Regions from separate parts of the Lysinibacillus sp. GbtcB16 genome, predicted to be linked through region 3. Evidence: riboswitches for the same ligand, from Rfam matches in the RefSeq annotation. Region 3 holds a riboswitch; each other region holds the start of a gene.
What was found. A riboswitch is a leader RNA that binds a small molecule or an ion and turns the genes downstream of it on or off. The one in region 3 is predicted to bind S-adenosylmethionine.

Region 1 (11,205 bases), on a different contig from region 3:
TAAAGGTATTGGTCCTAAGCAAGCACTCACATTAATTCAAACATATGGCTCGATTGATAGTGTACTAGCGTCGCTAGGTGAATTAAAGCCAGGTCAACGAACTAAAATCCAAGACAATATAGATATGCTGAAATTATCGCATGAGCTCGCAACGATTCAAACCGATGTGCCAATTGAAGCAGACCTTTCAAGCCTCATATTACCAAACTATGAGCCGCACATATTTAAAGAGATCGAAGAGAGTGGCTACACGCTTATTGCCAAGCATGCCCGTTCTTTGTATTCACTTATTTAATCAATCATCGCAGAGTATAGTCATATGCTCTGCTTTTTTTATTGTAAGGAGAAGAATAGAGAGCAAATAGTAGGCGATTCGATATTTGCTCTAGCGAGGGGCCACTTTTACAAAGGACAATACTTTTTCGTTGTGTTGATAGAGTGCCTGACGAATGATGCTATCACGATTAGCTGTACCGTTATCATTAAAAATTAACCATAGCTGATCATCTCTAATGTCATAGCCAATTAGCGGTACCCAATGATAGGCGAAAGTAGAGGTTTGATCTCGCCAACGAAAACTAAAATAACGATCAAAGCGCATAGCAACAGGACGCCCTGCATCAATTTCCTGTAAAGCTTCTTTTAATGAACAAGTACGAACATCCCATGATGGATATAATCGGCGTAAATTGCGAATCAAACGCCATTTGAACAAACCAATTTTGGTACTACCAAGCTGTTTATAAAGCTCATTAATCGAAGGAGCAGATCCATTCAAATAATTTAACATAACGTGTATTGTAGTAGGGCCACAAGCAGAATTACGATAGTTAGCTGCAATCGAAGCATCATATTGTGATTTTCCGAGTAGCCCCAATTGTTGGCGCATAATGGTATCTCCTTTCAAAAAGAGCTGCATTTCATGAAGAAATGCAGCTCTCATTATTATTATTGAGCAGATAAAAATTCAGTTACCTGTTGAGGTGTTTTTGCATTGGCACTGTGTAAGTGAGCAAGCTTTTCACCGTTTTGGAAAATTAATAAACTTGGGATGCCCATTACATCATATTTGTCTGCAATTTCTGGAAGCTCGTCGCGGTTTAGCTCATACCAATCAAATTGGTTATACTCTTCAATGATTGGATCGATGAACATGTTCATACGTGTACAATCTGGGCACCAGCCAGCGTAAAATTTCACTAGTACTTTTTGGTTGCCATTGATTAATTCATTAAATTGTTCTGCAGTAGTAATTGTTTTCATTAAGTATTCACTCTCCTTGCTTACCATTCTACACATTTTTCGCGTATCCTGAAAGTTTTCTGTTTGGCTATAGTCATCGCTACTTATTGTCTTCATTTAGCTCGTAAACGACAAAAAAAGATGTATATTGCAAAAATAATTCTTGAAAAAAGATTGCTAAATTAGACAAAATAATCTACACTAAAAACAGAAAAGTAGTTTTATCTTCATTCATTAGCAATGTTTTGAAATGGAGATAAACCTTAGTTGTGCTTATTGAATTTAGTAAATATTCATTCAGCAGAGGGACAAAAATCCACTAAGGTACACTTGATATTTTTTTGACTAAAAAATGAATGGCTATTCATTCAATGGAAGAATAAGGGGGAATTGCTTGTGACTTATAACATTAAAAAAGCTGCTGTTCTAGGTTCTGGGGTGATGGGCTCTGGAATTGCAGCGCATTTAGCTAATATCGGTATACCAACATTACTATTAGATATTGCACCGAAGGAACTAACGCAGGAGGAAGAGGCAAAAGGTCTTTCCTTAGAGCACCCAGCTGTAAGAAATCGTCTTGTAAACGGAGCTTTGCAAAAGTTATTAAAGCAAAAGCCAGCACCACTTACTTCTAAGAAAAATTTATCACTACTAACGGTCGGCAATTTTGAAGATGATTTAGGGAAACTAAAAGATGTAGATTGGATTATTGAAGTTGTTGTAGAAAACTTACCTATAAAACAAAGTCTGTATGAAAAAATCGATGCTGTTCGTACACCTGGAACAATTATTAGCTCAAACACCTCTGGCATTAGTATTAATGCAATGGCAGAAGGGCGTTCAGATGATTTTAAAAAGCATTTTCTTGGCACACACTTTTTCAATCCGCCTCGCTATTTAAAACTATTAGAGGTGATTCCAGCTGATACAACTGCACCTGAAGTAGTAAGCTTCATGAAAACATTTGGTGAAGATGTGCTTGGTAAGGGCGTTGTGCTTGCAAAGGATACACCTAACTTTATTGCTAACCGCATCGGCACTTATGGGTTACTCATCACGTTACAGGAAATGCTAAAAGGTGGTTACTCAGTTGGGGAAGTAGATTCCGTGACAGGTCCGCTTATTGGCCGTCCTAAATCGGCAACGTTCCGTACGCTCGATGTTGTTGGATTAGATACATTTATTCATGTAGCTAAAAATGTCTACGATCAAACAACAGATGAGGAACAACAGGTATTTGCTGTCCCAGAATTTTTGCAAAAAATGGTCACGAACGGTTGGCTCGGTGCCAAATCAGGCCAAGGCTTCTTCATAAAGCAAGGAAAAGAGATTCATGAAATTGACCCAACGACTTTGGCCTATAGTCCAGCGAAAAAATTAAAGACACCTTCCATTGAAATGGCGAAACAAACTCGTGGATTGGCTAATAAAGTGAAGGCTTTAACATATGCAAAAGATCGTACGGGTGAATTATTATGGGGAATATTTGCTCCTACATTAATTTATTCTGCTCAGCTATACGGTGAAATTGCAGATGATATTGTTGCTATTGATAATGCGATGAAATGGGGCTTCGGCTGGCAACAAGGACCATTTGAAATTTGGGATGCTATTGGCGTGAAAGAAGCTGTAGCAAAAATGGAGGCAGAAGGTCGAGAAGTACCTGCCTTTGTAAAAGAGATGTTAGTAAATGGATTTGAAACTTTCTATTCAGATATAGATGGTGACTTGGCATACTATAATGGTTCGGAGTATGTCAAAGTGCCCGTTAATGAAAAGGAAATTGATTTAAAACGCTATAAGAAAAAACATGGTGTAATTAAATCTAATACAGGTGCTAGTTTAATAGACTTGGGTGATGGAGTTGCATTATTAGAATTTCATTCGCAGTCGAATGCTATTGGTTTAGATATTATTCAAATGATAAATTTTGCAATCGACGAGGTAGAAGCTAATTATAAGGGCTTAGTTATTGGAAACCAGGGGAAAAACTTCTGTGTTGGAGCAAATCTAGGAATGATTTTAGTAGAAGCACAGGATGATAATATCTTTGAACTAGATTTTGTCATTAAGGCATTCCAAGATGCGATGCAAAAAATTAAATATTCACGGAAGCCAGTTGTAGCGGCACCGTTTGCGATGACATTAGGTGGCGGCGCAGAGGTTTGCTTACCTGCTGCACATATCCAGGCAACGATGGAAACATATATGGGCTTAGTGGAAGTAGGCGTTGGGTTGATTCCGGGCGGCGGAGGTAATAAAGCGCTTTATCAAAAATTCCTAAAGGGTCTACCAAATGGTGTTGAGATAGACTATCAACATATTGCAAATAAAGTATTTGAAACAGTTGCGATGGCGAAGGTTTCAACATCTGGTGAGGAAGCACGTGAAAATAACTTCTTAAACTTCGCAGATGGGATTTCAGTTAATCAAGATCATCAATTATATGATGCGAAGCAAGCAGCTATAGCGCTTTACGAAGCAGGCTATCAACCACCTGTGCCAACAAAAGTTCCTGTGGTGGGTGCATCAGGCTACGGTACATTACTCATTGGTGCGCAAGGTATGTATGAGTCAGGCTTTATCAGTAAGCATGATTTGAAAATTGCTAAAAAGCTAGCATATGTTATTGCAGGTGGTAAGGTTCCATATGGCACATTAGTCGATGAACAGTATCTATTAAATTTAGAGCGTGAGGCATTCCTTAGCCTTGTTGCAGATCCACTTTCACAGCAAAGAATGCAACATATGCTGCTAAAAGGGAAACCACTTCGTAACTAATGGACGAAATAGACAAAACTTGCACATGAAACAAAGGGGGATTATACGATGCGTGAAGCCGTTATTGTAGCAGGAGCACGAACTCCAATTGGAAAAGCAAAAAAAGGTTCTTTAGCAACAGTAAGACCAGATGACTTTGGTGCTGCCGTTGTCAAAGAAACATTAAAAAGAGCAGGCTATGAGGGACCGATAGATGATTTAATTTTAGGCTGTGCTATGCCAGAAGCAGAACAAGGGATGAATGTAGCTCGTAGTATCGGTGCACTTGCAGGATTACCAGATACAACTCCGGCTCTAACAATAAATAGATTTTGTTCTTCAGGTCTGCAGGCGATTGCCTATGCAGCTGAACGAATTATGCTAGGACATTCAAAGGCTATTCTTGCTGGTGGTGTCGAGTCAATGAGTATGGTGCCAATGGTGGGGAACACACCCCGCTTAAATCCAACTTTAGCAGAAACAGCTCCACAATATTATATGGGAATGGGGCATACAGCTGAGGAGGTAGCTCGACAGTACAATGTAAGTCGAGAAGATCAAGATGCTTTTGCAGTTCGTTCACATGAACTTGCTGAAAAGGCGATCAAAGAAGGTAAATTTAATGATGAGATTATACCTATAGAAGTGGAACAACATTATGTTGACGAAAATAATAAGCCACAGGTGAAAAAATTCACTTTCAGTATGGATGAAGGTGTACGTCCTGGTACATCGGTTGAAGGCTTAGCGAAGCTTCGTCCAGCTTTCCATGTGAAGGGGAGTGTGACGGCAGGGAACGCTTCTCAAACTTCCGATGGTGCAGCAGCTGTATTGGTAATGGATCGCGAAGAGGCTGTCAAGCAAGGTTTAACACCAATGGCAAAATTCCTAGGCTTTGCAGTAGGTGGTGTACCACCTGAAGTGATGGGAATTGGTCCAATTGTGGCGGTACCGAAAGCGTTAGAAATTGCAGGTTTATCAGTAGATGCTATTGATTTATGGGAAATCAATGAGGCATTTGCATCCCAATCCTTACAGGTTGTTCGTCATTTAGGCATTGACCAAGAAAAGGTCAATGTAAATGGTGGAGCTATTGCATTAGGACATCCACTTGGTGCAACGGGTGCTATTTTAACGCTAAAACTTATTCATGAATTAAAGCGTCAAGGCAAGAAATATGGTGTAGTAACTATGTGCATTGGTGGCGGCATGGGGGCTGCTGGAGTATTTGAAATTCTATAATTTTCATTAGATCAGCTTGAGGTGTACTGTTTCCGGTTGCCTCCGAGCATGTATATGTCAAGCTTTTCTATATATGTTTGTCTTCACTCAGTAAAAGGTTTGTAGCGTCAGAAACCTTCTCTAATATGACTGGAGAAGATGCTGAATACAGATTAAGCCTCTAGCAAATATCACAGATTTGAAGAGGCGTCATTCAATAGGGGATTAGACTATCAAAATAGATATATTGGGAGGAATTTATATGACTGAAAAAACAACGGATTTCATTAAAGGCGGCGGATTTTTAATTGAAGATGTGGAATTAGATCGTGTGTTTACACCAGAAGATTTCACTGATGAGCATAAAATGATTGCTAAAACAACAGAAGAATATGTAGCAAATGAAGTTTTACCTGTAGTTGAAAATTTAGAGCACCACGAATTTGAGCATTCAGTACGTCTCCTTAAAAGTGCTGGTGAATTAGGCTTGCTTGGTGCAGATGTTCCAGAAGAATACGAAGGACTAGGCTTAGATAAAGTTTCTTCAGCATTAATTGCAGAAAAAATGTCTGTAGCGGGTGGCTTCTCCATCACTCATGGTGCACACGTTGGAATTGGCTCATTACCAATCGTGCTATTCGGTGACGAAGATCAAAAGAAAAAATATTTACCGAAGCTTGCTTCAGGTGAATTAATTGCTGCTTATGCATTAACAGAGCCAGGATCAGGCTCAGATGCTTTAGGGGCAAAAACAACTGCGAAACTAAACGATGCAGGCACACATTATATTTTAAATGGTGAAAAGCAATGGATTACAAATGCGGGCTTTGCAGATGTGTTTGTTGTTTACGCTAAAATTGATGGCGACAAGTTCACTGCCTTTATTGTGGAACGTGCATTCAATGGTGTTTCTGTGGGTCCTGAAGAGAAGAAAATGGGGATTAAATCTTCATCTACTCGTACACTAGTGTTAGAAGATGCAGAAGTGCCAGTAGAAAATTTATTAGGTGAAATCGGTCGTGGGCACGTCATTGCCTTCAATATTTTAAATATCGGTCGCTATAAACTTGGGGTTGGAACAATTGGTGGATCGAAACGTGCATTTGAGTTAGCAGTACAATATACAAACCAACGTCAGCAATTTAAAACTAAGCTTTCTGACTTCAACCTTACAAAAGAAAAATTATCAACGATGGCTTCTCAATTGTATGCATCAGAGTCCTTAAACTACCGTACTGTTGGTTTATTTGAAGATCGTTTAAGCCAGCTAAGTCCAGAGGAGCAAAAGGAAGGAAAAGTGATTGCAGGTGCTATCGCTGAGTATGCGATTGAATGCTCAATTGCTAAAGTATTTGGATCAGAAACATTAGATTATATTGCAGATGAAGCGGTACAGTTACATGGCGGTTATGGCTTCATGGCTGAATATGAGGTAGAGCGTATTTACCGTGATTCTCGTATTAATCGAATTTTTGAAGGTACAAATGAAATTAATCGCATGATTGTACCAGGTACATTTATGAAAAAGGCACTAAAAGGTGAGCTGCCATTATTACAAGTTGCGCAAAATCTTCAGCAAGAGCTTTTGATGTTAATGCCGGAGGATATCGGTACAGAGCCACTAGCTCAGGAAAAATACTTAGTGAAAAATGCCAAGAAGATTGCTGTATTAGCGGCAGGCTTAGCAGCACAACGCTTTGGTGCGAAGTTAGATCAAGAGCAAGAAGTTTTAGTAAATATTGCTAATATCGCTAATCAATTATTTGCAATGGAATCAGCTGTATTACGTACAGAAAAAGCGGTTGCACGTGATGGCGTTGAAAAAGCACATCAAAAATTGCTATACACTCAAATTTTCTGCCAAGAAGCATTTGCTGAAATCGAAAAAGAAGCAAAAGATACAATTCTTGCATCCGCAGATGGTGATGCAGCACGTATGACTTTATCTGCATTACGTAAATTAACACGTAACAATCCATACAACCTAATTACGAAGAAACGTGAAGCATCTGTGAAATTAATTGAAGCAGAAAAATATATCGTTTAATCGTATGAAAAACGCTAGCTATCCGTAAATGGGTAGCTAGTTTTTTTGTTCCAGATAAATTCGTGAAAGTAACGGATAAAAATACAGAACCAATGGATAGACTTACGAAAATGAGCGAAGTTCCACCATTCTAAATGATTATGATGGTATACTACAGAAAAAGACAGCAGAGGAGCATTTTTATGACGATTCAATTTTTCCATTATCCAAAATGTACAACATGTAAAAAAGCACAAAAGTGGTTAAATGATCATGACGTTTCCTATGAAGAGGTACATATCGTAGAGCAGCCACCAACAAAGGATGAAATAACAGCTTTATGGCAAGCAAGTGAACTACCTTTGAAGAAGTTTTTTAATACTTCTGGTATGAAGTATCGTGACCTTGGTTTGAAGGACAAGCTAGCTGATATGACTGAGGAAGAACAGCTTGAGCTACTTGCTACGGATGGTATGTTAATAAAACGTCCCATCGTAACAGATGGAAAAAAAGTAACTTTAGGGTTTAAAGAATCCGATTTTGAGCAAGCTTGGTTATAACCGTTTTTATCCTTGTTTTTATAGGAGAAGTATGGCACACTGAAAGTGAATATATTACATAATTATGGAGGGGTTTTTTGCATGAGCACACCGAAAGACTTACGTTACTCTGAAGAGCATGAATGGGTAAAAGTAGAAGATGGAAAAGTACGTATTGGTATTACGCACTTCGCACAATCTGAATTAGGAGATATCGTTTTCGTTGAACTTCCACAAGTTGGCGATGAAATCAAAACAGATGATCCATTCGGTAGCGTAGAATCAGTAAAAACTGTTTCTGAATTATATGCACCAATCTCAGGTACTGTAGTGGAAGTAAATGCAGATTTAGAAGATAGCCCAGAATTCGTAAATGAATCACCATATGAAAAAGCATGGATGATCGTCGTAGAGCCTGCTGATGCATCAGAAGTTGATAAACTTATGACAGCAGAACAATACGAAGAGATGACTGCAGAATAAGACAAGCCATAATCAAAAAACGTCGGAAACTACCGGCGTTTTTTATTATATAATAATGTATAAGTGGGTATGTCTAAATGGAGGTGGCGTAATGTTCGATGGGAAATGCTTGATAGTAGAAGGACGCTCAGATAAGCTACAAATTGAGCCAATTTTGAACGAGAATGTTACAATACTATGTACGAATGGAACAATTGGAGTGCATCAATTAGAAGAGCTACTCGATCCTTATGAGGGCTGTGAGCTATTCACTTTTTTTGATGCCGATACTTCAGGCGATAAGCTACGTGCATTAATGGACAGACATTATCCTGAAGCAGAGCATTTACGTACAATGCCAACCTATAAGGAAGTAGAAACGACACCACGAAAAGTGTTAGCGACAATTTTACTGCGTGCACATTTTTCAATCCATAATGAATATATTTTGTAAGGTTGCGTGAGATGAATGGAAGAATGGTCAAAAGAGCAGTGGGAAACGACATTACAGTCGGGAGAAAAAGCTGCGTTTTATTTATATACACCGATGTGTGGTACTTGTGCAGTGGCATCGAAAATGATGTCAATTGTAGAACAACTATTACCTCACTTAAAATTAGGGAAAGCAAATATTAATTTTTTGGAGCAAATTGCTATTGAACATCAAATTGAAAGCGTTCCTTGTTTACTTGTTTGTGATGGCGGCAAAGTGATAGAAAAGATTTATGCTTTTCAATCCGTACCATTTTTGTACGAATTGTTAAAAAAATCAATTGACTGAACTTTATTAGCGTGGTAAAGTAACAAATATATTACTAAAACATTAAATATATCGAACTCTTATGAAGAGCGGCGGAGGGAAGTGCCCTATGAAGCCCGGCAACCATCACATAGTGAAAAGGTGCCAAATCACCCAAAGATTTTTCTTTGAAAGATGAGAGAACGGTTCAACGTATAATACGTGACCCCTTCTACTTGTCTATAAGTAGAGGGGTTTTTTTATATAAGAAAAGGAGTATTCGCTATGATACAGCTTCAAAATATAACGAAGAAATACAAAACAGCAAATGGCGAATTAACGGCAGTCAAAGATGTTAACCTTACTATTAATAAGGGTGAAATTTTTGGCATTATCGGCTATAGTGGCGCTGGTAAAAGTACGATGATTCGTTTACTTAATGGTTTAGAGAAACCAACAGCAGGAACAGTAACGGTGAACAATCAAGAATTTTCTTCGATTAAGGGTCAAAAACTTAGAGCAGCTAGACAAAAGGTTAGTATGATTTTTCAACATTTTAACCTACTTTGGTCACGAACAGTTGCAGAAAATATTGCCTTCCCATTAGAAATTGCAGGTGTATCAAAAGCTCAACGGGAGGCGCGGGTGAAGGAATTGATAGCACTTGTTGGCTTAGAAGGTCGCGATCAAGCATATCCATCGCAACTGTCTGGTGGACAAAAGCAACGTGTAGGGATTGCACGTGCATTAGCAAATAACCCAGAGGTTTTACTATGTGATGAGGCAACATCTGCACTAGACCCTGAAACAACAGATGCCATTCTTGATTTACTGGTAGATATTAATGAACGTTTAGGGTTAACGATTGTCCTCATTACGCATGAAATGCATGTCATTCGCAAGATTTGTCATCGTGTAGCCGTGATGGAGGCAGGCGAAATTGTAGAGCGTGGGGAAGTATTGCAGGTTTTCCAGGCACCTCAGGCGGCCATTACTAAGAAATTTGTAGCCCAAATTACAAATACAAAGGAAACACAAGATACAGTAGAACAAATCAAAGCAAATTACCCAACGGGACAACTGGTCAAACTGATTTTTGTTGGTGAAAAAACCGAACAGCCTGTTATTTCACATCTTGTAAAGCAATTCGATGTGGAAGTAAGCATTGTACACGGGAATATTTCACAAACGAAAAATGGAGCATATGGTACGCTCATCGTGCAAATTGATGGGTCGAAAGCAAATGTGACTGAAGCCCTAAGCTATTTAAATACAGTGGAAGTACAAACGGAGGTGATTGCAGATGCTAACTAATCTCTTTCCGAATGTAGACTGGGATAGCATGTGGCAGGCTACGTATGAAACATTATATATGACAGCCATTTCTACAGTTATTACATTTATTCTAGGGTTAGCCATTGGGATTGTCCTATTTTTAACAAGTCCCAATCAGTTATGGGCTAATAAAATTGTTAGCTTTTTAACAGGGTCACTCGTTAACATTTTCCGCTCTATCCCATTTATCGTGTTAATTATTTTATTAATTCCATTCACTAAGTTTTTACTAGGTACAATCCGTGGAGCTAATGCTGCTTTACCTGCTTTAATTATCGGTGCGGCTCCATTCTATGCACGTATGGTATTAATTGCGTTACGTGAGATTGATAAAGGTGTCATTGAAGCAGCTCGTTCAATGGGGGCAAAAACATCCACAATTATCTGGAAAGTTCTAATCCCTGAATCATTACCAGCATTAATTTCTGGTATTACGGTTACGGCTGTAGCACTTGTTGGTTATACAGCAATGGCAGGGATAATCGGTGCAGGAGGTCTTGGAAATTTAGCCTTCCTAGACGGGTTCCAACGAAATCGCCAAGATGTGACATTAATGGCAACTATTTTGATCTTAGTAGTAGTCTTTATTATCCAATGGATTGGTGATTTCATTACAGAAAAAATTGATAAACGTTAATAAAACTGAGGTTATTCCGGTTCTTGCCGCTAACATATTTTCATCAAAATAAAGGGAGTGTCATAAATGAAAAAGTTATTAACAGGATTATTTTTATCAATACTTGTACTAGCTTTAGCAGCTTGCGGTACTGATAAAAAAGAGGATGCAAATTCAGCATCTGGTGATAAAACAGATAGTAAAGAAAACGTTACATTAAAAGTGGGAGCTTCTAATACACCACATGCCGTAATTTTGGATAAAG
Region 2 (11,205 bases), on a different contig from region 3:
AGCTACCTTCTACTGCTGCTTTCACATAATCCCACTCTGAATCATGTTCAAAATAAGAATCTTCATATGTGTGCTGAATATAAAATAACCAAATTCCTAAAGCACCTGCAATAAATAGTGTCACACCTTGGACTAATAAAAATGCTTGCCAGCCCATAAAGAAGATTAAAGCGGCACAAACTCCGACAATGACAATATTCGTTAGCATTGTGTTGGTACGTTCCTTTTTCTTTGCATCCTTACGATTAAAACGATTTAAAACAAGTACCATATATAAAGGTCCTAAACCAAACATTACAAATGGATTACGATAGAAGCGATACCATAATCGTTGACCCTTTGAGGCTTGCATATATTCTTCCACAGTCATCATATCAATATCACCGATACCACGCTTGTCTAAGTTTGAGCTTGTTGCATGGTGAATTGTATGCTCACGCTTCCATTTTTCATATGGGAATGACGTTAACACTCCAGTAAAAAATCCAACCCAGTCGTTTGCCTTTTTACTTTTGAAAAATGACCCGTGCGTACAATCATGAAAGATAATAAAAGTTCTTACGACAAAACCAGCTGAAATAACGCTTAAACCAGCTGTTAGCCAAGGTGAAACATCCACTAACAAGTAACCTGCCACCCACAAAGCAATTAACGGTACAATGGTATTGATCATTTGAAAAACACTTTTACGCATATCTGATTTAGCAAAAGGCGCTACATCTTGGCGTAATTTTTTTGTTTTTTCTTTAATTGTTGCCATCTTTTACTCCCTCGTTTCCTTTTCCTTATGACCTCATCATAAAACAAGAGTATAAGTCAGCAACAGACGCAAACATCACAAAAAGGATATGACATTTGTCATATCCTTTTATGAATTGGGTCCAATCAGCTGCAGTTGGTAGAACACAAGATCTAACCATTGTTCAAATTTATAGCCTGCATTTTTAATGGTTCCTGCATATTCAAAGCCTAGTTTCTCATGTGCTTTAATACTACCAATATTTTCTCCATCTATACCAGCAACCAATGTCTTTACCCCTTGTTCCTTCGCTTTCTCTATTAGCTTAAGCATAAGATTCGTTGCAATACCTTTTTGATAGTGGTCCTTATGTACATAAACGGAGTGCTCCATTGTATATTTATAACCCAGATAAGGACGGAATTGACTATAAGTTGCAAAGCCAGCGACCATCCCATTATCTTCATATACAAACAACGGATTTCCTAATGCTTGCTGGTCGCTAAACCATTTCTTTTTTTCATCTAACGATTGAATTTCATATCGATAGACTGCTTTGCTCGTTAAAATAATATCGTTATAAATTTCTAACACCTCAGGTATATCTTTTTCTTCCATCAATCGAATCATTTTCCTCACGTCCTTCCGAAAATATCCTCCCCTTCAATAGCAAGAAAAGAAGATATAGATAGGCAATCCATCCACTATCTATATCCTCCTATTTTACGCCTTATACATTGAAGTATCGAGCATCAGGATGAGCAAAAACAATCGCCGATACAGATGCTTCTGGCTCCATCATAAAGCCTTCCGTTAAATGAACGCCAATATCCTCAGGCTTTAGTAAACCAAACAATTTTTCTTGATCTTCTAAGTTTGGGCATGCTGGATAACCAAATGAAAAACGTTGTCCCTGATACTTAGCCGCAAAACGATCGCGCATCGTAAAGTCTGTCACGTCTGGGAAACCCCATTGATCGCGAATTTCTTGATGCATACGTTCGGCAAAGCCCTCTGCTAATTCTAATGCCGTCGACTGTAAGGCATGACTTTCAAGGAATTTACCATCTTCTTTTAGTTGCCGAGCTTTTGCCATAACTCCTTGCCCTGCTGTCACTACCATAAGTGCAACATAATCCATTTCTCCACTTTCTACCGTTCTTAAGAAATCAGCCAGGCATAAAAAAGGTTCGACCTGCTGACGCGGGAAAGTAAAACGTTCAATTTCTGTTTTGTTATCTGCTGGATCATAAATAATTACATCATCTCCATCTGCTTGGGCAGGGAAGAATTGATATAAACCTGAAGGCTTTAATAGATCACTTTTTAAATAATCATCCACTAAATCTTTAAGCTCAGTTGCTCTTGGATCGCCAGCATCTAGTAATGGTTGAACTTGCCCTTTTAACCCCAGATGGTGCCCAAGCAATGTCCGCATATTCACATATGGATATAAATGTGAAACAGCATATTCTTTCTTTACATGACGACGCAAATCAGCCGGTAAAAATACGGGTGCTTCCTTTACTGTACGAGCAGGTTTTATTGTAATCTCTTTGACAGGACGAGCTGCTCGTTTTTCATCTGCCTCTAAACGTTTTTGGCGAGATTCCGCTATTTCTGCTAAGAAATTTTCACGTGTCCCCTCACCCATTAATAAATTGGCCTGCTCTAATCCCTGCATCGCATCCTTTGCGTATATAACAGGACCACCATATTCATCAGCAATTTTTGTTTCTGTAAAACGTCGGGAAAGCGCAGCTCCACCTACTAAAATTGGTACATCAATTCCTGCCTCTTTGAAATCTTGGGCAGTAGTGACCATTTGCTGTGCTGATTTAACTAATAGACCTGATAACCCAATGAAATCTGGCTTTTCCTTGCGAATAGCTTCTATTAATTGAGCAGGCGTCACCTTAATACCTAAGTCTACAACCTTATAGCCATTGTTACTTAAAATAATATCAACAAGGTTTTTTCCAATATCGTGCACATCACCTTTTACAGTAGCAAGCACCATTTTCCCCTTGCCTGCACTCTCCTCGTTCTTCTCCATATATTGCTCTAAATGAGCAACAGCAGCCTTCATCACTCCAGCAGATTGTAAAACCTCTGCTACGATCAATTGGTTATCATTAAATAAACGACCAACCTCAGCCATCCCATTCATTAAAGGTCCATTTATAATATCAAGAGGTGACTCAAATAGTTCTCGGGCAGCCTCTAAATCAGCAATAAGTCCTTCTTTGGTCCCCTCCAATATATAGTAGGCTAAGCGACCTTCTACAGTTTTTGGAATATCTGCTTCAGTTTTTTCCTTCTTTTTATCACGATAAAAATCAGTAAATACTGCTAATGTTTCATCATTAGTATTAAATAACAAGTCATTGGCTAGTTTAATTTCCGCTTCTGGAATCGATGCATACCGTTCTAGCTTTTCAGTATTGACGATGGCATAATCTAAACCAGCCTGTGTACAATGATAAAGATATACAGCATTGAGAACCTCGCGTCCAACCGGTGGTAAGCCAAACGAAATATTACTAACTCCAAGCACCGTTAATGTACGGGGCATTTTTTCTTTAATGAGACGAATTCCTTCAATTGTTTCAAGTGCTGAGCCAATATATTGCTCATCTCCCGTTCCTACTGGGAACATTAATGGGTCAAAAATGATATCTTCAGGTTGCATTCCCCATTTTTCTGTTAGTAATTGATAGGAACGTTCAGCAATTTCAAGCTTCCGATGACGATCGACTGCCATCCCTGTTTCATCGATTGTTCCCACAACTAACGAGGCACCGTACTTTTTCACTAATGGCAATACGGCATCAAACCGTTCTTCGCCATCTTCTAGGTTTATAGAGTTAATGATGGCCTTCCCTTGCGAAAACTTGAGGGCCTCTTCAATAACCTTTTCGTCTGTGGAATCAATAACAAGTGGAACCTTAACTTTTTTCACAACCTCCTGCATAAAGCCACGGATATCTGCTAATTCATCACGATCTGGGTTCGCCAAGCAAATATCTATGACATGTGCGCCATTTTTCACTTGCGCCCTTGCAATCTCAGCTGCTTCCTCAAATTTACCATCAATAATTAGGTTTTTGAATTTACGAGAACCAATAACATTTGTTCTTTCCCCAATAAATAACGGACGCATAGAATCATCGTATAAAAGTGGCTCGATACCTGATACTGCGTGACCATGCGTTTTTTCTGGTAGCTGACGAGGCTTTTCATCTTTTAAAATTTCACGTATAGCCGCAATATGTGCTGGAGTTGTACCACAGCATCCACCTACAATATTGAGCCAACCCTTTTCTGCAAATCCTTTTAATTTTTGCGATAAAGATTCTGGAGACTCATGATAACATCCTTCTTCATCAGGTAAGCCTGCATTCGGATAACAGCTAATATACCCCGTTGACAGCTCTGCTAATGAGCGAATATGATCCGTCATAAATTCAGGTCCCGTCGCACAGTTTAAGCCTACCGATAATGGTTGAATATGCTCGATGGAAATATAAAAGGCATCAATGGTTTGCCCTGCAAGAGTAGTCCCCATAGGCTCAATTGTTCCAGAAATCATCACAGGTAATTCTTTACCGGTTACCTCGAAAGCACGAGTTACCCCAAGGGTACCTGCTTTCACATTTAACATATCCTGACTTGTCTCTAGCAATAGCACATCTGCCCCAGCTTCAATCAATGCCTTTGCCTGCACAAAGAAATTTTCTTCTAATTCATCAAATGTAATACCGCCTGTTACTGACAACGTCTTCGTTGTAGGGCCCATTGCGCCTGCAACAAAGCGGGGCCAATCGGAAGTCGTGTAATTGTCAACTGCTTGACGAGCAATTTCGACTGCACGTTTATTAATTTCTTCCGCTTTTGCACCTAGATTATATTCATTTAATACAAGAGGTGTTCCCCCAAATGTATTTGTACAAATAATATCTGCCCCTGCCTCTAAGTACTTATGATGAATTTTCTCGATGACATCAGGTCTAGTAAGCACTAGATTTTCATTACAGCCATCTAGGTCCTCCCCACCAAAATCATCGGCTGATAAGTTTTCATTTTGCAGCATGGTTCCCATTGCGCCATCGAGAATTAATATTCGTTTATCAAGTTGTTCTTCAATCAAGTGCTTAGCCATTTATACTTACCCCTTTTTTCTGTTCATCCAATTGCTCTATATATTTCATTAATTCTAATGTCACATCGTAGCGTAAAAATGGTGTAATAAGGTAAATGCCATTGAAATATTGCGCAGCCACCTCTACTAATTCCTTGGCAATTGCAATCCCCTCAAGTGTGGCGCGTTCCTTATCTTCACCACATGCTTTCATCCTTGATAAAGCATCTTCAGATAATTTTATGCCTGGCACCTCATGATGTAAAAACTCTGCACTTTTATAACTCGTAACGGGCATAATGCCAATATAAATCGGTGCTTGTAAATGCTTCGTTGCTTCATATATTTCTATAATTTTTTCCTTTGTATAAACAGGCTGTGAAATGAAATAGTCTGCCCCATGCTCCATCTTTTTTTCTAAGCGTGCCACAGCACGATCTAATACACGAACATTTGGGTTAAATGCAGCAGCCACAGAGAAGTTAGCCTTTTTCCGTAATGGTTTCCCTGAGAAAGAAACCCCTTCATTTAATTGTTTAATTAATTGGATCAGCTCCATCGAGGAGACATCATAGACGCTAGTGGCACCAGGAAAATCTCCAACCTTGGTTGGGTCACCTGTAACAGCTAGCACATCATGAATTCCTAAGGCATTTAACCCCATTAAATGTGATTGCAGACCAATTAAATTACGATCTCGACAGGTAATATGTGTAAGGGGGCGTACGCCATTAGAGCTTTTCAATAACGCCCCCATTGCAATATTACTAATACGTGGGGATGCCAATGAATTGTCTGCCATCATAACTACATCGGCACCTGCCTCATATAGTTGCTTGGCCCCTTCAAGAAACCCATCTATTTCTAAGTGTCTAGGTGTATCCAACTCTACAATGACCGAGCGTTCACGCTTTACCTTTTCATGAAGTGGTTCAAATTTAGCTGGCTCAGCATCACGAACAATCTCAATCTTTGCAGGCTTCGCATGCTTTTCACTAACTGGTGATAGCTCTTCTAAATACTTCTTTGCGGCTGCAATATGCTTTGGTGTCGTACCACAACAGCCCCCAATTAAACGAACACCCTGATCACGCAGCTCAACAGCAGCGCGACCAAAATAATCAGCCTCCGACTCATAAACAACACGCCCGTCCTCTAAATCTAATAGCGAAGCATTTGGATAGGCTGACATAAATGCCTTTTCCGGAAGTTCTACTCCCTCAAACGCTTGAATCGTATGATATGGACCAAGACGGCAATTGACACCAACAATATCTGCACCAAGAGTCTCTAATTCATGTAGCGCATTATTTAAAGACATACCATTTTGTAAAACACCAGGCTCATGCATAGATACTTGAGCAATTATCGGTATATTAGTTTTGGCGCGTAGCATGTTTAATGTCGCTGTTAATTCTTCAAAATCATAATAAGTTTCGAGTAAAAGACCATCAGGATTTCCTGCAAGTAACACACTTGCCTGCTCATCAACGGTCGCTAATATGTCATCTAATGTTGCATCGCTTTTACGAATGCCACGAATACCACCAATCGTTCCTAAAACAAATTGACCGCCATCCGCTGCTGCTCGCTTAGCAATAGTAATAGCTGCTTCATTAAATTGTTGAACACTTGATTCTAATCCATAGCGAGCTAATTTAATGGCATTGGCACCGTACGTATTCGTTTGAATAATATCAGCACCCGCTGCGATATATTCTCTATGAATCTTTTCAATTAATTCAGGTCTCTGAACATTCATTTCCTCATGACAATACTCCAATCCATAGCCATACAACACTGTGCCTATTGCACCGTCTGCCGTCAATACATGCGTTTGTAACCTTTCAAGCAATCCCATAAAACTAGCCTCTCTTCCTCTATTTCTGTATAATAAAAAGCCTTCTTTTATATAAAAAGAAGGCTTTAACGACTCATCATTATTGTTCCTTCTCATCTTCGACTCAACGGTCTTCTGGATTTAGCACCTGACAAAAAGTTGGTTGCTGAAGCTTCAATGGGCCAGTCCCTCTGCTTCTCTTGATAAGAATTATTAAGTATGAATTTTTTAAATAATTAAAAGAATCATATCGTTTACAGACGAATGAGTCAAGACTATTTCACATAACAAAGAAATTTTTCGTTTAAAAACTTAGAAATTGGATAGTTCTTCTGCAAGCTCTTCACCAATTTTTTTCCCATTTTGAATGCAAGCACCAATACCTACTCCAAAATAAGAGCAACCCGCAATCGATAAATTTGGATAGTTTTCATTCAGCTCTAATAGTAAGCCTTGCAGCGCTTCCCGGTGAGCTAAGTCATATTTAGGCATTTGATCAATCCACTTTGTGACATTCACAACGGTTGGCTTTTCATCTATTCCTAGGCTTTTCCGAACATCTTCTAAAGCGATGGCTGCCAATTCGTCGTCAGTCATTTTACGTAACTGCTCATACGCCGGATTAATACTCTTATAGAATAGGCGAACAAGTAGTTGATTGTTTTTCGATGTATGCTTCCACTTGCGACTCGTCCAAGTCGCTGCATTACAAGTGACATCAGAATTATGGGATACAATATAGCCTGTTCCATCCGCTGGTAAGTTTGCATCAGGCACATCAAAGCCTAGATAAATAGTAATGGCTGATGCTGTAGTAAACTGATCAAAATAATGTGTTAAGGAGTCATCCTGTAATATACTTTGAACCGCTTCATTCGGTAGCGCTAGAACAACATATTCTGCCTCAATGTTTTGACCATTTGCTAATGTAATCGAATATTGGTTCCCCATTTTTTGGACATGATTTGTGGCTACCCCTTTAATGATATCTACCTCTGTTAATGTCTGTTCTAATCGCTCAATTAAAGAGGATAACCCATTTTGAAATGAAATAAATTTTTTATTAGCAGCTTTAACAAATTGCTCACGATTCGCATCAAAACCTTTTATGATACTTCCATAGTCATTTTTATAGTCAATTAAATACGGTAAAGTAGAAGCAATAGAAAGTTGGTGTAAATCACCAGAATAGACACCTGCTAAAACAGGTGCAATTTGATTTTCCACAAGCTCTTCGCCAAGATAATAAGTTAAAAATTCCCCTATCGAGCTTTCTTTTGTAAAACCTGCATTGGGTAAAGTTAAATCTTTTAAAGCTTCTTGTTTGGCCAGATCTGAGATAAGAGTGCTTTCCTCAAGTGATGCCACACTCATAGGTATACCGAAAGTAGAATCCGCTGGAATGGCGTGCAACTCGTTATTTGTATAAATATAGGATACACCTGTTTCGTTGTAAACGAGATGATCTTCAAAGTCTAGCTCCTGCACTAGCTCCATTACACCTTTATGGCGAGCTACGATAGAGTCAGCACCAGTTTCCATAATAAAACCTTGTTCATAGGCTGAATATAGTTTGCCACCTAAATATGTATTTTTTTCTACGAGCACTAGCTGAACATCTAATTTTTTTTCCTTCACTTGGCGTTGTAGATAATGCATTGTGCATAAACCAGTAATGCCGCCACCTAATACAACAACTGTTTTCATAGTAAACCGCCCCTATTTTTAGTTCTGTCTACAGTATAAACTTATTTTCATTGAAAATTACGTTAAACCCTTTACAAATTTAGCAAAAATAGAGCTACCTCAACTATGAGATAGCTCTAGCTCCAAAAATTATGCTTACTAAACACACATTATAATGAGTACTATAGTGTTTAATATGGTTACTAGTGATCTAGCTTTTTAAATTTTGGGCAAAGCTAGCTAATTTTTCTGCTGAGTTCGTTACTTCAGTAAAAGAACTACCCAGCCCACTTAATATACCTGCGATTGCTTGTATTTTCGTCGCCATGCAATCATTTTGATCTTTTGCTTCTGTCATTGCCCCTACTATATTTGTAAATTGACCTTCCGTGTGTAACATATTATCCTCACCAGATGCCACTTCTTCTTGGATATGAATGAGAGATTGCTCTAATTTCCCGGTGCGTTCACTCGTTTTTTGCAACAATAATGCAACAGCGGTGACAGATTCCTTTGTTTGAATGGATAATTTACGTACTTCATCAGCTACTACACTAAATCCCTTCCCTGCTTCTCCGGCACGGGCCGCTTCAATAGCGGCATTTAAGGCCAACAAATTGGTCTGATTGGCAATATTGGTTACGACACTCATAATTGTTTCCATTTCCTTCGACATATCAGATAATTGTTCAATATTTTCTTCTATATCATGAAGAGACTGAATAATATTATGCATATTTAGTGATTGTTTCTTTAAACATTCACGTCCATCCAGTGCTTGGTTTTCAGCGAGAGTAGACACTTCTAGCGATCTCTTTGCCAATTGTTCAATTTCCCCAGACTGCTCACTTAGTCTGCAAAACGAATTATTAGTTTCCTGTGAAATGGTCGCAAGCAATTCAGAGGATTGTACAATTTGCCGTTCAATTGCTTCTTTTTCTAGTTCCATGTTTTCTTTATGCTGTTCAACTGTATTTTCATATGCCTCTAAAACAAGTTGCTGCTCGAAATTACAAATTTTAGATATGGCCCTTATTGTATTAAACTGATCTCGTGGATGATCGATATGCTGTTCAACCAAGTCTATAAATGAGAGAGATAAATCTTGGAACGCGCAAATATACCATTGTGTTCTAAGCCCAATATGTACGTGCACCTTTGCAATTTTCACACGCCTTTGGTAAAATTCCTCATCAATCGTTCCGTTAAACATTTCAATAATATGCTGCCGTAACGTTATTTTAAGCTTTTCTACAGAACTATGATGACTAATAATATTTACCAAATGTTGTTCGGTACCGATCATATTGTAAAAACGGTTTACGATGTGATCAACATTGTCCATAACATACGGTTGGAATGCTTTTAAATATTGTAAGTCTTGCTTCGTTACATTCAGCATTTCAATTTGCTTCACCATTAATTGGCGATTAGACAGCTCCATTTTCACCGTATATTGCTGTAAATCCAACGCCTTCGTCTTACTCTGTTTTTGAAAAATCACTTATCTTCCCTCTTTCGTTCCGTTTACTTTAACAGGCTGAGAAACAACAAATACCTTTTAGCATATTGATTGATACAACAAAAAATACCGATTCATAGGCTGACCATATACGATGATCCCATTTGCTTCAGCTATTTCATTTGTCACACTGCTTCCTCCAAAAGCAGCCACACATTGTTCTATCATGAATAAAAGGTGAATTGTGCTCAACTAACAGATTTTCTCTATACATTGACTATAGTCGATTTATTTATGTATGATTCATTTCAAAATTACTCATTTACCTTAAACATTTTAAAAAATACTGTCAATTTTATTTATACCATATTTTTACATAATATGTATATAAAGTCCTTACTGCTACATTGTCTGAATTTCAACAAAAAAAAGCTACCACAATATTATTGGTAGCCTTTTGTTTCATTTGTTTGTTTGATTATGCTTATTTTTTTTATCTTTTTTCTATTTTTCAATCGATCATCATTAAATTTCACTATATTAATATTTTATACCCTTATTCTAAATAATTATAAATACTCATAAATAAACCCTCATGCAATACAAAAGGATTATTATGTTAGACCATATAAATAATCTTAATGAACCATGAAATTTTAATATAAAATTTACAATTCCTTAAGTTCCTCTACTAATTTTGCGGCTTCTTCTATGCCAGCATCTGCAGCAAGTGAATACCACTTAATAGCCTCCTTCAGATTTCTGGCGACTCCCTCACCTTTATTATATATATGACCAAGCTGTAGCTTCGCATCTGCATCCCCTTGCAGAGCAGCCTGTTTAAACCAATGAATGCCCTTTTCAATATTTCGAATGCCTGTTAAGCCTTTACTCCAAATAAAACCTAAATCATAAAAGGCATCGATATGAAATTGCTCTGCTGCTCTTTCATACCAAAATAAACCTCGATTCATATCTTTTACTTGATCAAGACGCCCCTCTAGATAAATACCACCTAGACGATACTGCGCTTCTACATATCCTGTTTCGGCAGACTTTTTATACGCATTAAAAGCTGCATTCGTATCTTTTTTGACTCCTAATCCTTGCTCATACATGATTCCTAGCGTAAACATAGCCTCCGCCACATTTTTACTAGCTGCAAAATCAAACCATTTTCTTGCTAGAGTAAAATCCTGCGACACACCCTCTCCATTAAAGTACATATCCGCTAAATTATTGGCAGCATCGGCATGCCCTTGTAAAGCAGCCTTTTCATATAAAGAAAAAGCTGAGTGTAATTCTCCTCAACACCGACTCCCTCAAAATAAAAATTC
Region 3 (11,205 bases):
AGAGGCTAAGCTTGTTGCACTAGCGAAACCTAAATGAATAAGAATATTAAATAATGTTACGATAGCAATCGTAGCAAGAATTGGCATAGTATCTAGACCGAGTGAACCAAAAAATTTATCTGATAACCATGATGCACCTTTTGTATTCAGCAAAATAGTTCCGAGCATAATACCTACTGCAAAGACAATGATTGTTCCCCAAGGGATATGAGGTTCAACTTCCTTCCATGAATAAACGCCTATTTTAGGCATTAGTAGTACAGCAATAGCGATAATTGTAACCGTCGTTGTATCAAATGGATGGAGCTTGCCTTCCGTTGCCCAGAAAAATAGTAAAACTAATGATGTAACGATCAATCGAATCTCAGGTGCTTTTAACGGCCCAAGCTCAGCCAACTGTTTCTTGATGACTTCTTTACCACCATCAATATTGCTCGTCTCAGGCTTAATAAGCGTAATCATAATGAAAAATAAGGCTACTGACATAATAATCGAGAATGGAGCAGCATAAAGTAACCAAGCACCCCATGATATATTCACATTAAATTGCTCTTGGATGAAATTCAAAGCAACCATATTTTGCGCTGCCGCAGTTTTAATACCGATATTCCAAATGGAGACGGCTTGTACAGAAGTAATAACAAGTAAAGCAGCAAGTCGACTATCACGTGGTAAACCGAATGCTGCGACCATGCCAAGAAGAATAGGGACCACTGCGCCAGCACGTGCAGTAGCTGAAGGAACAAAAAATGCAAGGGCAATTGAAACTAATATAGCACCGAAAACAATGGCTTTTGTTTTTGTTCCTACAAGCGAAAGAATCCAAAGAGCAAGTCGTTTATGCAAATTGGTAATTTGCATGGCTGCCGCTAGAAAAAGAGCTGCTGCTACTAGGGCCACGGCAGAGTTACTAAAACCACTTAATGATAGTTTTAAGGCGCTAGCAGTACCTAGTTGTGTTGTTGGATCATCCATAGATGGTGCAAGTCCTAGTAAAACTGTGACGAGTGCAATAATCATTGCAGAGCTAACAGGATATGAAACAGCCTCTGTTACCCACAGGATAACCGCGAAAGCTAAAATGGCTAAAGCGCGCTGTCCAGCTACAGGTAGATCACCGTTATTAGGTAAAAAAATAATGATAATTAATAAAGCAAAAGCCAACCCAATCCATAAAGGCTTTAAATTACGCTTCGTTGTTGTTTGTTTAGATGAAGACATATTTTCTCATCCCTTCTACGTCTACGTAAAATGACGGTTATTATCCATAACATCGGTCAGTATAATGTTTTTTTAAGATAAGAATTCGTCCGTTTATTGTATAGAATGAAAAGAAGCGGAATATGTCTGTTTTACAGCTTTAATAGTAATTAAAGAGATAATTTGTGGTCATAAAATATACAAATATCTCCTAAAAATATTATTTCTTTTTCTTGAAGGCAGAAGTAACTTTAGGCTCGGTTCCATTGATTAAACGTTGAATATTTTCAATGTGCAAAATAATAGCAATAGCAAAAAGTAGAATGGCAATAATGGTCGGGCCAAGCCCAGGAATCCATAAGTAAGTAGCGGTACAAAAAACGAGGTAAAATTCTAATACCCCAACAATTAAATAGTTCGTTGCAAAAGATAAAATAACAAATAGAATAAGTGCAAATAAACCAATCTTCCAATCAACCGCAAGTAAAATTCCAATGATAGAGGCAGTCCCTTTTCCACCATTGAAGCCCATATAAAAAGGGAAATTATGCCCCAAAATAACCCCTGCAGCTATCAAGTAGGTGAGGAGCCATGTTTGTTCTGCTGTTAAATGTGTTACATCTGTTAAATAAAAATGTGCACCGACAATGGCTACGACGCCTTTGCCAATATCGATAAGAGCTACTAAAACGCCATATTTCCAGCCGAGTGAAAGCGTAGCATTAGAGGCACCAGCATTGCCATGGCCAGCTTTTTTTAAATCAACCCCGGATAAAAATTGTGCCACCTTAGAGCCGTGAATACAGCCAATCAAATAGCCAACAACTAGAAAACAGATCACGGCTTTTACCATAAAAATACTCCTTTCAAATTTTTTTCTAAAATAGTGTATGCGTTCTTACTACGTAAAAGAGCAGACAGAAGTTTCGGAAAAAATAAAATTTAGATGTTGACAGAAAAAAACTCTATGCTTATACTTTGTAACAACGATGGAAATTGAATCTCATACTCTTATCAAGAGCGGCGGAGGGATAGGCCCTATGATGCCCGGCAACCAGTAGGTGATGAACTTACTAAGGTGCTAATTCCTACAGATTCTTACTTGGATCTGGCAGATAAGGGGAGGAAAACTTGCAACCGCAACCCTCTTCTTAGCTGAAGAGGGTTTTTGTTTTCTACAGAAAAATCCTCCTCATCTCCGGTACCATCGTAAAAAAATAACCAAATGGAGGTACACAATGACAAATTTTAAACCAGAAACACTGCTGTTACATGGCGGTCAAGAGCCAGACCCTGTGACGGGTTCTAGAACTGTTCCTGTTTACCGTTCAACTGCTTTCGTTTTTAAAGACACTGCTCATGCGCAACGTCTTTTTGCCTTAGAGGAAGCGGGGAACATTTACACGCGAATTACGAATCCGACAGTGGATGTTTTTGAAAAGCGTGTGGCTTTATTAGAAGGTGGAACGGCAGCAGTAGCACTTTCATCTGGTGCAGCAGCTATTGCATTTTCTATTTTAAATCTAGCTGGGGCAGGAGATGAAATTGTAGCAGCTAGTTCTTTATATGGTGGTACGTATAATTTATTCGCGAATACATTACCAAACTATGGCATTAAAACGATTTTTGTAGATGAAACAAACCCAGAGAATTTTAAGACTGCCATTACTGATAAAACAAAAGCTGTCTTCGCAGAAGTTTACGGTAATCCAAGCTTAAAGGTTTTAGATATTGAAGCTGTAGCTAAGATTGCACATGACAACAGCTTACCATTAATTATCGACAGTACATTTGCTTCTCCTTATGGGTCTACACCAATTGACTACGGTGCAGATGTGGTAGTTCACTCAGCAACGAAATGGATAGGTGGCCATGGGACAACTCTAGGTGGTGTTGTTGTAGACGCTGGTAAGTTTGATTGGACTAGTGGGCGATTCCCAGGCTTTACAGAGCCGGATGCTTCTTACCATGGTTTACGCTATGGAATCGATACAGCTTCTGCAGCCTTTGCTACAAAGCTGCGTGTACAGTTGTTACGTGATTTTGGACCTACATTAAGTGCAGATGCAGCTTTCAATCTTTTACAAGGTTTAGAGACGCTTCATTTGCGTATCCCTAAACACAATGAAAATGCTTTAGCTGTGGCAGAATATTTACGTAACTACCCATCTGTGGAGTATGTAAATTATAATGGCCTAGAAGATTTTCCAACACATGAGTTGGCGAAAAAGTATTTAAAAAATGGCTTCGGTTCAGTGCTTACATTTGGCATTAAAGGTGGACGTGAAGCAGGACGAAAGCTTATTGATCATGTAAAGCTGTTTTCACATGTAGCAAATGTAGGGGATGCCAAGTCGCTAATTATCCATCCAGCATCTACTACACACCAACAATTATCAGCAGATGAACTAATTCAAGCTGGCGTAACCGAATCGCTCATTCGCTTATCAATCGGTTTAGAGGCAGTGGAGGACATCATTGCAGATTTAGAGCAGGCTATTACTCAGGCAACAGCAACAACTGAGCAAACAGTAGAAGCTTAATATAGAATGACAGGCGAATGTTGTAGCGTTTACGTATTTTCTCATTCGAATAGCCTCATTTGGTATACGTCAAACGTTGCTACATTAACCAATTACCTCATCCGGTAATTATCAGAACCTTTTTAAAAACAATACCGAGTAATTTTATATGTATTATTGACTTTATTAAAACCTTGTTATATACTTGGAATTAAGTTAAATGTACGGAAAAACCTCGTTGAAAAGGTAAATGTTTTCATAAGTGATCCCCCCACTTTTGAATAGATAGGAGAGTAGTTACATAGCCAGTGGCTACTCTTCAAAAAAACTGATGATAAAGGAGTGTTTAAAATGGGTAATCTCTATAGTGCGCAAAACATTGCATCTTATCTAATTTATGAACTAAATGAAGGTCATGTATTTGTTAACAATCAATCCATTCAACACATCCTTACATTAGTGGAATGTAAATGGCAGCAAATTTTCGGTCATTCAGCGTATCAGGAACAGGTTTGCACAGATGATATTGGCTATACGATTAAGGAAGTTTATGAGGCATATGAGAAGTATGGTGTGAGCCACATCCAGCTTCCAGCAACAGAATTTTATTTGAAGTATGGTACATTTCAATTAGTGGAACGTACGTATGCAATACCAAATTTTACAGAAGAAGAAATTAGTGTTGTTCAACAAGCTTTAACACAATATCGTTTTCAATTGCTTTCAAAAGCGAGCTAAATAATCCCTCATATATTTAGGCTCATTCTCTGCTGCTACAGGGAATGAGCCTTTTTTATAGTAGTTTAATTATTTAGCTGGTTTATGGGTGTCTGAACATACATATATATAATAGAAGAAAGACATCATAATTTGAGAGTAAAGAGTCAATATTTGTTCAAATCTTATGGATAAACTAAAAAAACGTATAGTAAAAGGAATGAAACCGATTTCTTTTGCACGTCTAGGGAAAACAAATGTCCTTCCTAGAAAGATTTTTCTTGTGTAAAGTATATATATGCGTTACAATTTTCTTTAAGTTAAATTTCGAATTATTTGAATTTGTATATGTTCTAACATGTACTGAATATCAAAATTTATCCAAAATTAAGGGTTGGCTAAGGCCTGCGGTTGGTGTCAAATGATTTGGCACAACCCCACGGAGAGTTTGGCTTGATGAAACTGCGGAATGTAAGTTGGAGGGAATAATAAGAATGGCAACTATAAAGGCAGCGATTTTAGGATTTGGAACGGTAGGTCAAGGAATCTATCATATATTAAATGAAAAGCGGGAAGATCTTAAAAATAAATTAGGCATTGAATTGGAAGTAGCTAAAATTTTAGTAACAGATGCTAGCCGAGAACGTGTACCAGGCACAGCACATTTGATGACTACAAGCATGGATGATGTATTGGCAGAACCAGGCATGCAAGTAATATTTGAAGCCATTGTGAATGAAGAGCCTGCATATAGTTATTTAAAGAGAGCGGTAGAGCATAAATGTCATGTTATTACTGCCAACAAAGTCATGTTTGCAAAGCGTGGATTAGAGTTACAAGAACTTGCAAAAGCAAATGGTGTCTTTGTAGGCTTTGAGGCGACAACTGCTGGAGGAGTACCTGTTATTAAAACGATGAAAAATATATTACTTGTTAATGATGTTAGTCGTATACAAGGTGTTTTAAATGGTACTTGTAATTATATTTTAACTAAAATGCGAGCAGAGGGCTGGTCATTTGATACAGCTTTAAAAGAAGCGCAAAGTTTAGGCTACGCTGAGGCAGATTCGTATAATGATGTTTCTGGTCAGGATGCCTTTAAAAAGTTAATGATTTTAAGCGCCCTAGCATTTGGAGAACAACCTGATTGGGCGGATGTAGAAGTTATCGGCATAGATAGTATTTCAGCTTCGCAGGTCCATGAGGCATGTGAAAAGGGTTTACGTTACCGTCATGTAGCTGAAGTGGAAAAACTAGCTAATGGGAAAATTGTAGCAAAAGTTGGACCACAACTGGTTGATAAAGAACATCCACTTTATCCAGTCGATGATGTGTTCAATGCAGTTGCATTAGAAACAAATTATATTGGTACTTTAACCTTGGTAGGTCCTGGTGCTGGAATGTACCCAACAGCAAGTGTGATGGTAGAAGATTATGCTGAAATTATCGGGAAAAGGGCAGGGTTTGTTGTAACGATTTAATCATTATTATTTTATAAAGTTAACCCGCCATTCAACAATGATCTATTGATTGAATGGTGGGCTTTTTAATCCTCGTCTTTTACGTCAATATCCTCTGGTATCGGGGTAGATCTCCATATTTCAATCTCCTCTTTAATACGTTCCAATTGATTAAAATACGTACTAAATTGTCCACTATTTATGAGTATCATATTTCCATCGAAAACGGAACGGATGCGTCCCTCATAAACTAGGCGTATTATTTGTTCTTCAGGCATACCTAGCTCAATTGCTGTCTCTTCAATTGTTTTGTACATACAACTCGCTCCTTTAACTGTATTCATTATAACGTCCATTTAACCGAATGCATACTGGAGTGGATGAAAGAAAAAGCAAAAATGATAATTGTTTGATTTTGGATAAATATGTATGATTAGTATTAGAAGGAAGAAGGCGGAGGGGGTCTACATGTTAAATCCGTTATTTGTATTGTTAGCAGCTATTTTATGGGGCATGACAGGAACTGCCCAAACGTTTTTAGATAATAATGTATCTCCGATTGCAGTCGCCACTATTCGTTCTGCCATTGGTGGTGGACTTCTCTTAGCAATTACAATTTTTTTGCGAAAAATTAATTTTCTACATTGGTCATGGAAATGGACGATTTTAGCTGCGGCTAGTATTGCTCTTTTTCAAGGTCTTTTCTTTTCATCAATACGTCTAACAGGTGTAGCGATTGGAACGGTTGCGACCATTGGAAGTGCACCGGTATTTTCGGGCATTATTGAATGGATTATATGGAGAAACCGACCATCAATTATTTGGGGGCTAGCTACATTGATAGCGATCATGGGTTGTGTTTTATTGTTTATCAATAATGGGGAAGAAGCTGTACAAATGGGTGGCTTTGGTTTAGCGCTCTGTGCAGGGTTATCTTTTGCCTTTTATACAAATATTAGTAAGAAATTAATGGCGCAGGAAGATGCTTTACCAGCAGTTGCTATGACGTTTTCGCTCTGTACTTTATTTTTACTACCGTTTTCACTGTCTAATGGTTTTGCGTGGTTAGAAAATATGCAAAATTTATGGACGATACTATTTATGGGAATTATGTGTACAAGCGTAGCTTATTTACTGTTCTTAAACGGTTTGCAAAAAATAAATTCATCAACAGCTGTAACGCTATCCTTAGCTGAGCCATTGACAGCCGCAATACTTGGCGTTTTTCTAGTTGGAGAACAATTAAGTGGTGTGTCCTGGCTAGGTGTAGCAATGCTATTAGGCAGCATTGTTGTGTTGACGATAGGTGGGAGGCAAGGAAGGCTTCATAATAAGCTAAAACCTTAAGAAATTCTTCATTTTTTTACTAGCTGGATTTTAAGATTTGAAAGGTACACTTATATTTGAGAGCGAGGTGTCTATCATGACGAAACTAACAGTTCTTGTTACAGACGACGATCAAGATATTCGTGATGGTATTGAAATTTATTTAAAAAATGAAGGCTATAATGTTATAAAAGCAGCAGATGGCTTAGATGCAATAGACAAGCTAGAAAATAATGAAGTACATTTAATTATTTTAGATATAATGATGCCAAATATGGATGGAATTACTGCGACATTTAAAATTAGAGCAGAGCGCAATATTCCTATTATTATGCTTAGTGCAAAGGCAGAAGATGGCGATAAAATTCATGGATTATCGGTGGGCGCGGATGATTATGTAACAAAGCCATTCCATCCATTAGAGCTATTAGCACGAGTGAAATCGCAGCTTAGACGCTATGTACAACTAGGAACGTATAGTGAAGGTGCAACAAAAGTAGAAATTGACGGGCTTATTCTTGATGAAGATGCTAAAGAAATCATTTTAGAAGGAGAACCAGTTCGACTAACTCCAATAGAATATAAAATTACGGAATTATTAATGAAAAATGCAGGGCGTGTTTTTTCGATTCGTGAAATTTATGAACGAGTTTGGAATGAGGAAGCCTACAATGCTGAAAATATTGTAGCTGTGCACATTCGAAAAATTCGTGAAAAAATTGAAGCGGACCCAAAAAACCCACGTTATCTAAAGGTGGTATGGGGCGTTGGCTATAAAATGGAAAAATAAAATAGAGAAGTATATGACTATTGCAGGATTCATTGCAGGTGTTGTTGGACTTATTTATTTTGGCGTTTATGCTTATCAAATCGTTGATTCTCGCTCCTCAGAGGTTTTACAGTTACTAGAAAGAATTTTTTAGAGGAGTGTTAGTAGTATGATAAAAAAATGGAAATTCCTACTGGTGTTAATGAGTCTCATTTGGACTATTTTCGGCATCTTTACTTTTTGGCATGTGGGCTATCAGTATATTGGTAAGTCCTTTTTCGAATCAGAAAATTTCCAACATGAAATCGATAATTTTACTTCAGAACTTGGGCCGTTAGTAATAAATTTACCGAAGGCTGAAGACTTAAAAGGGAAAATAGAGATTACGCAGTCTCAAATAGAAGAGCATCGTAATTATTATGGTACATTAGGACAGCAAATCGATAATATTAAACAACAATATGAACAGCGAATTCAGGAAGCAATGGATGCCAATGCGGGAGAATTACAATTAAAGTTAGAGACTGAACGAGATAATAAAATTAAAGACATTACGGCAAATTTTGAAAACGATGAACATGTACGAAAGAAGATTCTTGCTGGAGAAGAAGCACTCATCGATAAATATATAAAAGCAGCACAGAGTGAAGCTAAGAACTTTAAAAAGTCTTATGATTACTGGTCTTATGAGTTGACGAATACGGAAACAGGAGAAACATACCGTGCAGGTGATGTTTCAGAAAGTAGTGCCTATAAAATAAAGTATTCTGAGCGAAATCCATTGTATGTGGGGAATATTAGTAATAATGTAAGGGATATTTTTTACCGGACAGAAACTTATGTGGATGTCGATAATCTTTATGAAACAACTGAATATACAGGTGTCTTAACCATCTCTAAAAAAGCAGTTCAATCATTAGGTGTTATGCAGGATTATAATCGTTTTCACCGTAATCAATATACCTACTTCTTTATATGGCTCACTAGCATAATAACAGCAATTTTTGCTTGGAGAGGTCGTAAGGATGTACTGCAAACGGTTAGAGGAATGAAGGAAAAAGACGTTTTAAATAAGGTGAAATTTGATTTTCAAGTTGTTTTAGTGTTGATCACAGGGTTTATGTATCTTATTTCATCTCAAATTGTTTTTGAATCGATTGAATACACTTACGATTACAATTTCCAATATAATTATGTACGCTCTATACTAGATTTCGCCTTTAAATTAGGTGTGTTAATTATTATAGGAATTGCTTTCTTTATTCAATTAATTTGGCTTTATACAAGAATAGATACGTTGAAAAAGTTAGAGCAAAATGTGAAATCCAGTTATTTATGGTCACTCGGGGATTCGATTACGGATTTATTTATTAATCGCTCTATAGCGATGCACGCATTGTTCATGTTAGGGGCAGCCTTCTTTGGAGGAGGTAGCCTTGTCGCTTCTATGCTAAGAGGAGGAGCTTTCCCAGTACTTGTTCTAGGTGTATGTATGTTCGTAGGGTTTCCAACCTTGATTGTTTTCTTATCAAGAATGGGTTACTTAAACCGTATTATGAAGGATACGAAAGATATGGCCAATGGGCGACTGAATCGTGACGTGAAAGTGAAAGGGAAGTCCCCGCTCGCTAGTCATGCTGAAAATCTTAATCATTTACGAGAAGGCGTTCGAACATCTATGCATGAGCAGGCTAAAAGTGAACGATTAAAAACAGAGCTTATTACCAATGTGAGTCATGATTTACGAACTCCGTTAACTTCGATTATTACGTATACGGATCTTTTGAAAAAATCTAATCTTACAGAGGAAGAACGTCAACAATACATTCATATTCTCGATAAAAAATCAGAACGATTAAAAGTATTGATTGAAGATCTCTTTGAAGTATCGAAAATGGCTAGTGGTAATATCGAGCTTCAACGAAGTCGCGTAGATTTGACACAACTTATTCAGCAGGCAGTAGGGGAGCATAAGGAAGATTTATTACAGTCGCGTTTAGATTTACGAATGACGATGCCTCATGAGCCTATTTATGCCTATGTGGATGGTCAAAAATGGTGGAGACTCATTGATAATTTAATTGTTAATGTATTGAAATATGCGTTAGAGGGTACTCGCGTCTATGTGACGTTAAAACGAACAGTAGATGGTGATGCTGAATTAACGGTAAAAAATGTAGCAAAGTATGAAATTAATGAAGATGCTGAGGAACTATTTGAACGTTTCAAACGTGCAGATGCTTCACGTCATACGGAAGGATCTGGACTTGGATTAGCCATTGCGCAATCTATAGTAGATTTGCATGGAGCTCGCATGACAATTGATGTGGATGGCGATTTATTTAAAGTGACAGTTCGAATTTCAGCAGTATAAGGAAAAGGTGGTGGCAGCTGATTGCCACCATCTTTTTTCATTATAAGCCTAGGTTCTTGGCGATAATTACTTTCATGACTTCATTCGTGCCTGCATAGATGGACATAACAGGAATGTCTCTGTACCTTCGTGCAATCTTATATTCCTCCATATAGCCATAGCCACCATGAAGCTGCATGCATTGCGTGGCTATCTCACGGGCATTTTCAGTTATCCAGTATTTTGCCATGGATACTTTCGTTACCACATCTTTTCCTGCGAGATGCTCTTCAATCAATGATTCCAAAAATGATTTACCGAGCTCCATTTTAGTAGCCATTTCAGCTATTTTAAATTGTGTGTTTTGAAAGTCTCCAATGGACTTGCCAAATGCTTGGCGTGATTTTACATAGTCTAGTGTTAAGGCAAGCATATCCTCGGTTGCTGTTTGTGCAGCTATTGCTACAGCTAAGCGCTCTTGTTGAAGTTTTTCCATCATATAAACAAAGCCCTTACCTTCTTCACCAAGTAGGTTTTGTGCTGGCACTCGGCAATCTTCAAAAAATAGCTCAGCTGTATCTTGAGCATGCATACCGACCTTTTCCAGCTTCCGCCCTTTTGTAAAGCCTGGTGTACCTTCTTCAATGACAAGTAGACTAATACCTTGGTGTTTTTTTTCAGAGGAAGGGTTTGTTTTCACGGCGACAACCGCTAAGTTGGTATGAATTCCGTTTGTAATAAAGGTCTTTTGGCCATTTACAATATAATGGTCTCCATCACGAATAGCTGTTGTTTGAATATTTGCTAAGTCTGAACCTGTACCAGGCTCAGTCATGGCGATCGCTGTAATATAGTCGC

Region 1: linked by a shared signal. The riboswitch ahead of KVT27_RS15580 (methionine ABC transporter ATP-binding protein) and the one ahead of KVT27_RS18565 (O-acetylhomoserine aminocarboxypropyltransferase/cysteine synthase family protein) in region 3 are both predicted to bind S-adenosylmethionine.
Region 2: linked by a shared signal. The riboswitch ahead of KVT27_RS20160 (bifunctional homocysteine S-methyltransferase/methylenetetrahydrofolate reductase) and the one ahead of KVT27_RS18565 (O-acetylhomoserine aminocarboxypropyltransferase/cysteine synthase family protein) in region 3 are both predicted to bind S-adenosylmethionine.

What each region holds. Positions count from the first base shown of each region.
Region 1 covers NZ_JAGXJV010000003.1:126,780-137,984, forward strand. Annotated here, with positions in the region: gene KVT27_RS15530 (5'-3' exonuclease) at 1-295, shown strand, start outside; gene KVT27_RS15535 (C39 family peptidase) at 386-889, opposite strand; gene KVT27_RS15540 (thioredoxin family protein) at 949-1,290, opposite strand; gene KVT27_RS15545 (3-hydroxyacyl-CoA dehydrogenase/enoyl-CoA hydratase family protein) at 1,639-4,023, shown strand; gene KVT27_RS15550 (acetyl-CoA C-acetyltransferase) at 4,072-5,244, shown strand; gene KVT27_RS15555 (acyl-CoA dehydrogenase family protein) at 5,486-7,270, shown strand; gene KVT27_RS15560 (arsenate reductase family protein) at 7,453-7,809, shown strand; gene gcvH (glycine cleavage system protein GcvH) at 7,891-8,271, shown strand; gene KVT27_RS15570 (toprim domain-containing protein) at 8,363-8,704, shown strand; gene KVT27_RS15575 (thioredoxin family protein) at 8,720-9,031, shown strand; SAM riboswitch class I at 9,088-9,191, shown strand; gene KVT27_RS15580 (methionine ABC transporter ATP-binding protein) at 9,275-10,303, shown strand; gene KVT27_RS15585 (methionine ABC transporter permease) at 10,293-10,961, shown strand; gene KVT27_RS15590 (MetQ/NlpA family ABC transporter substrate-binding protein) at 11,028-11,205, shown strand, end outside.
Region 2 covers NZ_JAGXJV010000009.1:27,077-38,281, forward strand. Annotated here, with positions in the region: gene desA (Delta(5) desaturase DesA) at 1-760, opposite strand, end outside; gene KVT27_RS20150 (GNAT family N-acetyltransferase) at 869-1,369, opposite strand; gene metH (methionine synthase) at 1,470-4,901, opposite strand; gene KVT27_RS20160 (bifunctional homocysteine S-methyltransferase/methylenetetrahydrofolate reductase) at 4,894-6,741, opposite strand; SAM riboswitch class I at 6,831-6,930, opposite strand; gene hemG (protoporphyrinogen oxidase) at 7,033-8,427, opposite strand; partial or broken gene KVT27_RS27555 (methyl-accepting chemotaxis protein) at 8,618-9,106, opposite strand; partial or broken gene KVT27_RS27560 (protoglobin domain-containing protein) at 9,389-9,850, opposite strand; gene KVT27_RS26765 (tetratricopeptide repeat protein) at 10,537-11,094, opposite strand; gene KVT27_RS26770 (tetratricopeptide repeat protein) at 11,100-11,205, opposite strand, start outside.
Region 3 covers NZ_JAGXJV010000006.1:105,885-117,089, forward strand. Annotated here, with positions in the region: gene KVT27_RS18555 (DASS family sodium-coupled anion symporter) at 1-1,221, opposite strand, end outside; gene KVT27_RS18560 (glycerol-3-phosphate acyltransferase) at 1,421-2,053, opposite strand; SAM riboswitch class I at 2,209-2,322, shown strand; gene KVT27_RS18565 (O-acetylhomoserine aminocarboxypropyltransferase/cysteine synthase family protein) at 2,439-3,743, shown strand; gene KVT27_RS18570 (hypothetical protein) at 4,074-4,460, shown strand; gene KVT27_RS18575 (homoserine dehydrogenase) at 4,934-5,920, shown strand; gene KVT27_RS18580 (MerR family transcriptional regulator) at 5,986-6,216, opposite strand; gene KVT27_RS18585 (DMT family transporter) at 6,368-7,246, shown strand; gene KVT27_RS18590 (response regulator transcription factor) at 7,323-8,015, shown strand; gene KVT27_RS18595 (hypothetical protein) at 7,993-8,148, shown strand; gene KVT27_RS18600 (MFS domain-containing histidine kinase) at 8,164-10,368, shown strand; gene KVT27_RS18605 (acyl-CoA dehydrogenase family protein) at 10,409-11,205, opposite strand, start outside.